Regions from separate parts of the Kitasatospora sp. NPDC059408 genome, predicted to be linked through region 2. Evidence: riboswitches for the same ligand, from Rfam matches in the RefSeq annotation. Region 2 holds a riboswitch; each other region holds the start of a gene.
What was found. Region 2 has a riboswitch for magnesium ahead of ACFXDE_RS34955 (hypothetical protein). Riboswitches for the same ligand answer to the same signal wherever they lie in the genome.

Region 1: it holds a riboswitch for magnesium, as region 2 does, so the genes downstream of both, ACFXDE_RS32305 (NRAMP family divalent metal transporter) here and ACFXDE_RS34955 (hypothetical protein) in region 2, are expected to answer to the same signal.
Region 3: it holds a riboswitch for magnesium, as region 2 does, so the genes downstream of both, ACFXDE_RS17695 (magnesium transporter MgtE N-terminal domain-containing protein) here and ACFXDE_RS34955 (hypothetical protein) in region 2, are expected to answer to the same signal.

Annotation. Positions count from the first base shown of each region.
Region 1 covers NZ_JBHYWI010000064.1:25,785-29,032, forward strand. The annotation lists gene ACFXDE_RS32300 (MgtC/SapB family protein) at 1-332, opposite strand, end outside; gene ACFXDE_RS32305 (NRAMP family divalent metal transporter) at 440-2,086, opposite strand; M-box (ykoK) riboswitch at 2,465-2,639, opposite strand; gene ACFXDE_RS32310 (BlaI/MecI/CopY family transcriptional regulator) at 2,868-3,239, shown strand; gene ACFXDE_RS32315 (M56 family metallopeptidase) at 3,236-3,248, shown strand, end outside.
Region 2 covers NZ_JBHYWI010000076.1:36,438-39,685, forward strand. The annotation lists gene ACFXDE_RS34945 (hypothetical protein) at 1-443, opposite strand, end outside; gene ACFXDE_RS34950 (winged helix-turn-helix domain-containing protein) at 490-993, opposite strand; gene ACFXDE_RS34955 (hypothetical protein) at 1,054-1,311, opposite strand; M-box (ykoK) riboswitch at 1,705-1,891, opposite strand; gene ACFXDE_RS34960 (alpha/beta hydrolase) at 2,090-3,248, shown strand, end outside.
Region 3 covers NZ_JBHYWI010000023.1:85,159-88,406, reverse strand. The annotation lists gene ACFXDE_RS17700 (NRAMP family divalent metal transporter) at 1-592, opposite strand, end outside; gene ACFXDE_RS17695 (magnesium transporter MgtE N-terminal domain-containing protein) at 589-1,956, opposite strand; M-box (ykoK) riboswitch at 2,268-2,447, opposite strand; gene ACFXDE_RS17690 (hypothetical protein) at 3,029-3,248, opposite strand, start outside.

The DNA of each region.
Region 1 (3,248 bases), on a different contig from region 2:
TTGCCGGAGGCGGCGAGCACCCCGACGGCGGCCGAACACCACAGTGTGGCGGCGGTGTTGAGGCCGCGCACGCCGGCGCCGTCGCGCAGGATGACGCCACCGCCGAGGAAGCCGATGCCGGAGACGACGTACGAGGCGACCCGGGTGGGGCTGCCGCTGTCGCCGACGGCCTCGCTGTAGAGGACGAACAGGGTGGCGCCGGCGGCGACCAGGGCATTGGTGCGCAGGCCGGCCATCCGGGCGCGCCACTGGCGTTCGACGCCGATCAGGGCGCCGCAGGCGACGCCGGTGGCCAGCCGGACCAGGAACTCGACGGTGGTCAGGGTGTGCACGGCGGCACCTCCTACGGGGAGACGGCGGGCGGACGGGAGGGGAAAGCGGAACGGACGGGCGGCGGCCCCTCGGCCCGCCCCCGTCAGTTCGGTGGGTTCACGGTGGCTCAGTGCCCGAGGGCGGTCTGGACGACCTTGATGATGACCATGATCATCGCGATCAGCAGGTAGGCGCGCAGGGCGCCCATGCCGACCTTGCGGGCGGTGGACATGACCGGCTTCTCCAGGGTCTCCAGCGGGGGCATCCGCCAGTTCTCGCGCCCGGTGCGGTCGACCGGGTCCTCCTTGGTGCCGCTGCGGCCGAAGGTGAAGAAGTACCCGGCGACCAGCACGCCCGCCACGCCGCAGCCGGCCATGATCCACAGGATCGCCTCCGAGCTGATGTCCGGCCAGACGACGGCGGCGGTCAGGATGAGCGACAGCATGACCAGCACGCCGACCACGGCCGAGGTGAAGGCGTTGGTCTTCGGGCCGTTGACCCACGGGCCCAGGACGGCCTTGTCGTTGCAGAGCAGCAGCAGGAAGACCGTCGCGGAGGGCAGCAGCACGCCGGCGAGCACCTGGACGAACTGCGTCATCAGGCCCTGGGTGTACTCGGTGGACAGCAGCGTGATCGCCGCGGCGACCACGACCAGGCCGGCGTAGATCCCGTAGAAGCCCTTGGCGCCCTTCACGCCGCGGTGCAGCGAGTGCTTGATGCCGAACACGTCGCCGATGGCGTAGGCGGTGGACAGCGAGACCGCGAAGGCACCGATGATCGAGGCGTCCAGCAGCGCGATGGCGAACAGCACACCGGCCAGGCGGCCGGCCTTGTCCTCGATGCCCCTGGCCACGGCGGCCGCGTCGGAGAACTGGCCGAAGCCGTCGGTGCCCGCGAACGCGGCGGCGGTCAGGCCCATCATCGCGGCGGCGCCGATGATGACCACCGCGATGCCGATCCACAGGTCGATCTTCTCGTACTTCATGAAACGCGGGGTGATGCGCTTGTCGATGACGTACGACTGCTGGAAGAACAGCTGCCAGGGGGCGACGGTGGTGCCCACGATGGAGACGATCACCAGCATCACGGCCGCGAGCTGGCCCGAGCCGCCCGGCATGCTCGGCACCACGAAGTCGTGGGCCATCTGCGAGGTCTTCGGGTGGACCATGAAGTAGATCGGCACCAGCAGCAGCGAACCGACGCACAGCGTGACGGCGACCCGCTCGAAGCGCTGGAAGGAGCCGGTGAACGCCGAGGCGATGATGATCGCGGCGGCCAGGACCACCGAGGCGACCTTCGGCAGGCCGAGGTAGCCGGCCGCGAGGGTGACGCCGATGAACTCGGTCACCAGGGTCAGGGCGTTGAGCAGGAACAGGTCGATGACGCTGAACGCGCCCCAGAACTTGCCGAAGCGCTCCAGGATCAGCCGCGCGTGGCCGACACCGGTGACGGCGCCCAGGCGCAGCACCATCTCCTGGTTCACGTACAGCACGGGGACCAGCATCAGCAGGGTCCACAGCAGCTGGGTGCCGTAGTTCTGGCCGGCCTGGCCGTAGGTGGAGAAGGCGCCGGCGTCGTTGTCGCCGACCATGACGATCAGGCCCGGGCCGATGATCGCCAGCAGGGTCTTCAGCCGCACCGAGAGCCCCTGGCGGGGCGCGTCGTCGTCCAGCCTGATGGTGCCGAGGGCACCCTTGATGTCACCGATGTGCGCGTCGTCCAGCACCGCGCTGCGAGCGGCGGGAACCTTCGGGTCGAGCATGACGTCTGCCATGGTGGGTCCTCCCCGCCCCCTGCCTTGAGGGGGCCATAAGGGGGCACGCAGCAGTAATCCTCCCTGCGGACGCACGGCACCGGGCCGCACGGCGGCGCGAGCCGGGACAGGGCCGGGCTCGGGCGTCGTGCGGGCATGACGGTGCGTCAGGTCGCTTGGGTCATGGCATGGTCGAGCGCATGACGCAGCGTCTGATGGGGCGTTCGCAGGAAAGGTTGTTACCGCGTGCCGGAGGTGTACGAGAGCATGCGGGGGTAGGGGCAACTGTGGCCCGGACTACTGCAGTCCATGTTTCTCGCCTCCTCCCGGCCGGGGGGCGCACCGACTGTGCGCCGCATCGCGACACGGCAAGGAGCGTCCCGGCGCACGAAGGCTACCGGTACACCCCAACTCGTCAGAGCTTTGGCACTTCACGGCGTGATCCCCCTTGCGGGGGAAGCCACTTGGGATCAACCCTTAGGTCGGGAAGATCTGTCCTGAACCTGGGCGTCTCTCGACGTCGTCGGGTCAGTGGCCTGTGTCCGTGAAGACGCCTCACCGAACGAGGTGCCTCTTCAAACCTCGAAAAGCATACCCCCGTCAGGATCGCCGTGGGCCACTTTTCCGGTGTCCTTCGACACCTTTGTAGAACTTTGACGCCAGAGGACGCAGGAGGACGCCGGAGACGCAGCAAGAGGAGGCGCCAGAGGACGCAGGAGGACGCCCGACTTCGGCGACGTCGAACGCCGTACCATGGGCGCCGTTCCAGACGGCGGCGGCGAGGAAGGGAAACGGGGCGGTGCTGCGCGGGTTCGGCGATCTTGAGGCCGAGATCATGGACCGGCTCTGGTCCTGGGGCCGGCCGGCCACGGTGCGCGAGGTGGTCGACGACCTCCAGCAGCAGCGGCCGGTCGCCTACACCACCGTGACCACGGTGGCCGACATCCTCCACACCAAGGGCTGGCTGCGCCGGGACAAGGTCGGCCGCGCCTGGGTGTACGAGCCGACCTGCACGCGCGAGGCGTACACCGCCCGGCTCATGCACCAGGCGCTGGAGACCACCCAGGACCGCACCGGTGCGCTGCTGCACTTCGTCGACGCCATGAGCGGCGACGAGGCCTCCGCGCTGCTCGCCGCCCTGGAGCAGGTGAAGGCCCGGGACGACGAGCGGTGACCCTCGCGC
Region 2 (3,248 bases):
CGCTCGCGGACGGCGTCCACGAGGATCCGGACGGTCGGGACGGGCAGGTCCAGTCGGCGGGCGATCCACGGCGCGGTGTGACCGCCGAGGGCGAGCACCCAGGCCGCGTAGAGCTGGTTGAGCTGCGGCCCGTCCTCGGTGAGCAGCAGCGGGCGGACGGCCTCCATCGGGAAGCCCTCCAGGGCGCGGGTGCTGTAGACGGGGCCGTCCGGGCCCGGCGGAGGCAGCGGGAGCCTCCGCCGGGCCGCCAGGCGGCGGCCGAGGAGCAGCGCGCCGACGAGCAGCAGACCGGTGGCGGCGGACCCGATGAGGGCGGCGCCGATCACCGGCCGGTCCGGGTCCGAGGCCTCGTTCAGCGCGAGGCCTTCGAGGACGAGCAGCGTCAGGACGACGAGCAGCCCCGCCGCCTCGCCACGCCGCGGGAGCAGCTTGCCGGGAGTCATCGGAAACCTCATCGTGGCCGTGGTGACAATGAGTTGGCGGAACGGGTCAGGCCGCGGCGGCCAGCCGGGGGTCGTACTTGTAGCCGACCTGGCGGACGGTCGCGAGGGTGGGCCGGTGCCCGGGGCCGAGCTTGCGGCGTATCCGGGCGATGTGGGTGGAGATGGTGCGGGTGTCGCCGTTGTCGGGGCGGCCCCACACGCTCTCCATCAGCTGGCGGCGGCTGTGCACCCGCAGGGGGTTGGCGACCAGGTGGGCGAGCAGCTCGAACTCCATGAAGGTGAGGTCGACTTCGCGGCCGTCCACGGTGGCGACGCGCTGGTCGGGGTCGATCGCCAGCCCGTTCGGCGGGGTGTCGTCCCCGGCCTGCGGGCGGATGGCCCGGACGGTGGCGGCCCGGACGGGACCGGCCTGTGCGGGGACGCGCTCGGCGGGGGCGGCGGGAACGGCGGGGGCGGCCTTGGCCGCGGGGGCGCTCGCCGTCGTGACGGCGCGGAGGGCGGCCCGGTGGTCGGAGAAGATGACGTCGAGCCGGGGGTAGCGGACGGCCATGACGGGACTTCCTTCGGCGTGATTCTGCTGGTGGAGTGGGTGGCGGGAGCGGACGGGCGGTCAGTTCTCGGCGTGCCAGCGGGCGCACAGCCCTGCCGTCCCGTCGGCGGCGGTGACGGCCTCCCAGCGGGCCCGCAGGCGCATCGGCGGCCCGGCCGGGGCCTGCGAACCGATGGCCCGGAGCACGGTGTCGTCGATCGGGCCCGCGGTGATCGAGCCCGCGGCGATCCGGCCGAGGACGCCGGCGAGGGCGGCGCGCAGGCCGCGGGGCGGAACGGTCCGGGTGGTGGTGGGGTGGAAGAAAGCGGCGACGGACATGGCGACTCACCTCGGGTTCAACGGTCGGCGGGCGTGCGAGGGCATGCCCCGGCCGGGCGTGGCGTGGGGTTGGCGGGTTGACGCGCGGGCCCGCCTCGCGGCGTGCGACGGTGACCCCCTGCGGGCACGGCACCGCGACCCGGGGCGGCCGTCCGATGCGGGGCCGCGCGGGCACGGTGGTGTGCGCATGCACTGACGAAACGTCAGAAGCATGGTGGGATAAGGGGGTTCAGCGTCTGCCGGAGGCGTGCTCGGGCATGCGGGAACGGGGCCGACTGTGGCCCGGACTACTACTACTGCTGTCCATGCGATCGCCTCCTTCCGGTCGGACGCACCACGGGCGGTGCGTTCATCGACTCGGCAGGAGCTCGCCAACCTGCCTCCCGGGCCGCCGGCTCACCCCAACTCGTCAGAGCTTTGGCACTTCACGGCGTAATCCCCGGCCGCAACGGGCACTGCGGGGAAGCCACTTGGGATCAACCCTTAGGTCGGGAAGATCTGTCCTGAACCTGGGCGTCTCTCGACGTCGTCGGGTCAGTGGCCTGTGTCCGTGAAGACGCCTCACCGAACGAGGTGCCTTTTCAAACACCCGAAAGCATAGCCCGGAACCGGGCGATCCTCGACACCTTTGTCGAACTTCTGACACGAACTCCCGGCGAACTCCCGGTACGAACGCCCTCCCCGGAGCGCATGACGTTCGGGTGCCATCCGATTACGGTGGGTGGGAGGCGCTGTGGATCCGGGACCGGTGGTCCACAGTGGTAGGGGAGGCCGGACCATGGGACTCACCAGTCACAAGCTGCTCGCGCTGACGGCGCTGTTCACCGTGGCCACGGTGCTCGGCACGCTGTGGGTGTGGCCGAAGCTGGCCGTCCGGAGCTGGCCGGCGATGTTCCTGCGGCTCGGCACGATCGTGCTCACGCAGCTGGCGCTGGTCGCCACGCTGGGGCTCGCGGTGAACGACTACTTCGTCTTCTACAGCAGCTGGTCCGACCTGCTGGGGCACGATCGCGGGGCGGCCGTGATCCAGGGCGCCGGAGCCACCCCGAGCGGTACGGGGACGAGCGGTGCGGGGGCGAGCGGTACCGGGACCAGCGGCGCCGGGACGACCGGCACCGGGCCCGCCCGCTCGCCCGCCGGGATCCAGGTGCTCGGCACGGCGGACATCACCGGCGCCCCGGCGGGCAGCCGCGACCCGGCACAGATCGGGCGGCTCGACAAGGTCCGCATCCCCGGCGGGACGACCGGTCTGAGCACCGACGGCTACGTCTACCTGCCGCCGCAGTACTTCCAGCCCGGCGGCGAGCACCGGCAGTTCCCCGCACTGCTCGTGATGACCGGCTTCCCCGGCGACGCCGCCAACCTCGTCACCAAGCTGCGCTACCCGGCGTACGAGCTCGACCTGCTGCGGAAGGGCGCGATGCGGCCGGCCGTGCTCGTGCTGATGCGCCCGTCGCCGTCGATGCCCCGGGACAGCGAGTGCGAGGACGTCCCGAACGGACCGCAGGCGCAGTCGTACTACACGACGGACGTCCCGGCCGACCTGCGCGCCTCCTACCGGGTCCTGGACGGCACCGGGAGCCTCGGCGTGATCGGCGACTCGACGGGCGGCTACTGCGCGCTCAAGCTCGGCATGGTGCACCCGCAGACCTTCCCGGCCGTGGTCTCGCTCTCCGGCTACTTCAAGGCGGCGGACGACGTCACGACCGGGGACCTCTTCGGGGGGAGCACCCAGCGCCGCGACGAGGCCGACCTCACGTGGCGCCTTGCGCACCTGCCGATGCCGTCGCTGTCGGCGCTGCTCGCGGACAGCAAGGAGGACGGGAGCACGTACGCGGACTCGTCGGCCTTCGCGGCGGCGGCCCGTCCGCCGCTCACGGTGGCGCAGGCGACGGTGGACTCGGGCGGGCACAACTTCACGACCTGGACGCGGCTGC
Region 3 (3,248 bases), on a different contig from region 2:
CCCAGTCCGGGTGGCCCATGACCATGGCGACGGGGTAGGCGAAGAACGCCAGCGACATCACCAGGAAGATGCGCTCGGCCCACTTGTACGAGCCGAACAGCACCAGCGACCAGAGCAGGACGGCGGCCGGCGGGATGACCGCCCACTTGGGCACCCCGAGCAGCTCGAAGGCCGCGCCGATCCCGGCGAACTCGCTGACGACCAGCCCGGTGTTGGCCAGCAGCAGGCAGAACACGGCGAGCGCGGTGAGCCGCAGGCTGAACTGCTCGCGGATGAGCGCGCCCAGGCCCTTGCCGGTGTGCGCGCCGAGCCGGACGGCCATCTCCTGCACCATCACCAGGGCGATGGTGACGAGCACCATGAAGAACAGCGTCCCGTAGGTGAACTGGGAGCCGGCGCTGGCGTAGGTGGCGATGCCGGCGGCGTCGTTGCCGGCGTTGGCCGCGACCAGCCCGGGACCGGCCACCATCGCGACGGCGGCGATCCGGCGGAAGCCTCTTCGGCGTCCGGGCGAGGGCGTGGACGACCGCGGCTCGGCCGGCGCGGCCGCGGACGCGTCGGCGCCGGGGCGGGTGTCGAGGTCGCGGGTCACTTGAGGAGCCTCCGGAAGTGCAGGCGCCCGCGCTCGGGGAGCAGCGAGTCGAGGATGTCGTCGGCCAGGACCCGGCCGAGGGGGCGGTCGGTGTCGTCGACCACGAGCAGGGAGGTGGCGCGGGCCGCGACCAGGTGGTGGGCGGCCTCGGCGAGGCGGGTGTCGGGGCGGACGGTCACCGGCGGGCCGAACTGGGCCCGCCAGGCGACCAGGTCGGCGATCACGGTGGTGTCCTCGGCGACGGCGAGGTCGAACAGCGGGATGTCGCCGACCAGGACGCCGTCGTCGTCGAGGACGGTCACCGCGTCGATGTCGGTGCGGTGTTCGGCCTGCGCGGCGAGTTCGGCCCGCACCTCGCCGACGGTCTGGGCGGACTCGGCGGTGACGAGCAGGGTGGTCATCGCGCCGCCGGCCGTGCCCTCGCGGTGGGTGAGCAGGGAGCGCAGCTCGGCGGCCTCGGGCTCGGGCATCCGGGCCAGCAGGTTCTCGCGCTCGCCCGGGTTGAGGTCGCGCAGGGCGTCGGCGGCCTCGTCCGGCTCCATCTCGTCGACCAGCCGGGCGGCGTGCTCGGGCGGCGCCTCGCGCAGGAGGTTCTCCAGCTCGGCGGGCTCCATCTCCTCCAGGGCGTCCGCCGCGTGCTCCGGCTCCAGCCAGCCGAGCAGCTGCTGGCGCTCGTGGCGGCCGAGGTCCTCCAGGATGTCGGCGAGGTCGGCCGGGCGCAGCCGGTGGAGCGCGGAGCGGGAGGCGCGCAGCCTTACCTCGGCGGGGCCGTGGGTGGCCTGCTCGCCGAAGGGGGCGACGGACTGCCAGTCCAGGACGCCGTCCGGGGTGGGGCGGATCTGCCAGCGGCGCGGGCCGAGGCGGCGCAGGAGGGTGGGCAGCGAGACGTCGACGCCGACCAGGACGGTGCGGGCGGCGAGAGGGGCGAGGTAGAGGTCGGCGGCGCGGGTGACCTGGACGCCGTCGACGTCGACGAGCTGGTGATCCATCACGTCGCGGGCGAGCAGCACCTCGCCGGGCCTGCGGTTGAACTCGCGCAGGTCGACGCGGGAGGTGCGCAGCCGCACTCCGCAGGTGTGGATCCGCTCGACGGCGGTCGCCGCGATGAACGCGCGGCGCCGGCCTATGCGGATGATCAGGCCGGTGACGGGCGGGTAGGGCTCCGGCCCGTAGAGGCGGGCGACGACGTCGACGACGCGGCCCACCTCCTCGCCGGCCTGGTTGGTGACCGGGCCGCCGACCAGCCCGGCGAGCGAGACGAGCGACGAGCGGACGGCCTTGGTGACGGTGGTGCGGCGCTCGGCTTCGACCGTGCGGTCGCGAAGGCGCGCCGTGGCGGACGAGAACAGCGTGGTGGTGGCCATGGAGAAACCCCCCTTGCCCCGGCAGGACGGGACATCGGGCCGCCCGGTGGCATGGCGCTGCCAACCTTGACCGCAGGGCTCACCGGGCGCGCGCAGGGGCCTCCCGCGTCACGTGGACGCGAGGGGGGAAGCGGAGCGGACCCGGCAGGTCAGGGAAGGAGGAGCCGCCTGGAGCAGCGGAAGAAGGACGGCGGGAACGAAACGGTGAAGGGCCGACTATGGCCAGGACTTCCGTCCATCACGCCCCCTCCCGATCTCGGCCGCGATCCGGCGCCGCGGCGGCATGGCAGGGCGGACGGACGTCACCGCCCGATGCACCCCAACTCGTCAGAGCTTTGGCACTCCACGGCGTGTCCCCGGCCGGTTCGGGCGGGGAAGCCACTTGGGGTCACCCCTTGGGCCGGGGAGACCTGTCCTGATCCGGAGCGTCTCTCGACGGGTGGGATCAGTGGCCTGTGTCCGTGAAGACGCCTCACCGAACGAGGTGTCTTTTCGAATCCTTGACAGGATAGGGCCTTGCCATCCCTCCGGCATAACCCTTGACCTGAGCTTGACCCCGCCCCGACCAGCGGGGGAGCCGCCGGGCGCGCGTCGGGGCGCGCGCGAGCGGAGGCGTACGCGGGGGCCGGGAAGGCGAGAGGACCCGGGAGCGTAGCCTGCTCCCGGGCCCCTGTGTGCCGCCCAATTGCTCACACCGGCACGTTTAAGGGCCGCGGATCAGATTGAAACCGACGCGTTCTGCCGTTGAACTACCGTGCCACGGAGCGGCACAGGCAGGACTTGAACCTGCATTCGTCGATGTTCGTCCGCACCCGGTCGATCCGGTGTTCGGCGGCGAATGCTGAGACTGGAGCGAGAGTCTGAGTTTGACGGGGCCCGCCTCTGCCTGGCTTGGGCTACCCCGGCCGGTGGTGCCGGGGGGAGGATTTGAACCTCCACTGTGACCCCTGGGTCAGCTTCAACATCAGTGTCAGCTTTTTCGCACCGCGCGAGCGCCCCCATCCGGTCTCCCGGAGAGTTCTCGGCGCCGTTCGGTGCACCCGCCCGGCTCCCCGGACGGGTGATCAGGAGGCTACCTGAACAGGTAGCCGAAGACGGCGTCGCCCACGCGCTGGTCGGTGACCTCCACGGCGTTGGCCTCCTCGCGGGCGAACTTGACCGCCTGCTGGAGCTTCTCCACCCGTTCGGCGAGCTCGTTCACGCGCCGGGCGGGCAGGGCGCCGGAGAACTTGACGGTCGTCCAGTACCCGACCGGGACGTCCTCGTAGTAGACCTCGACCTGGGCCGGGTGC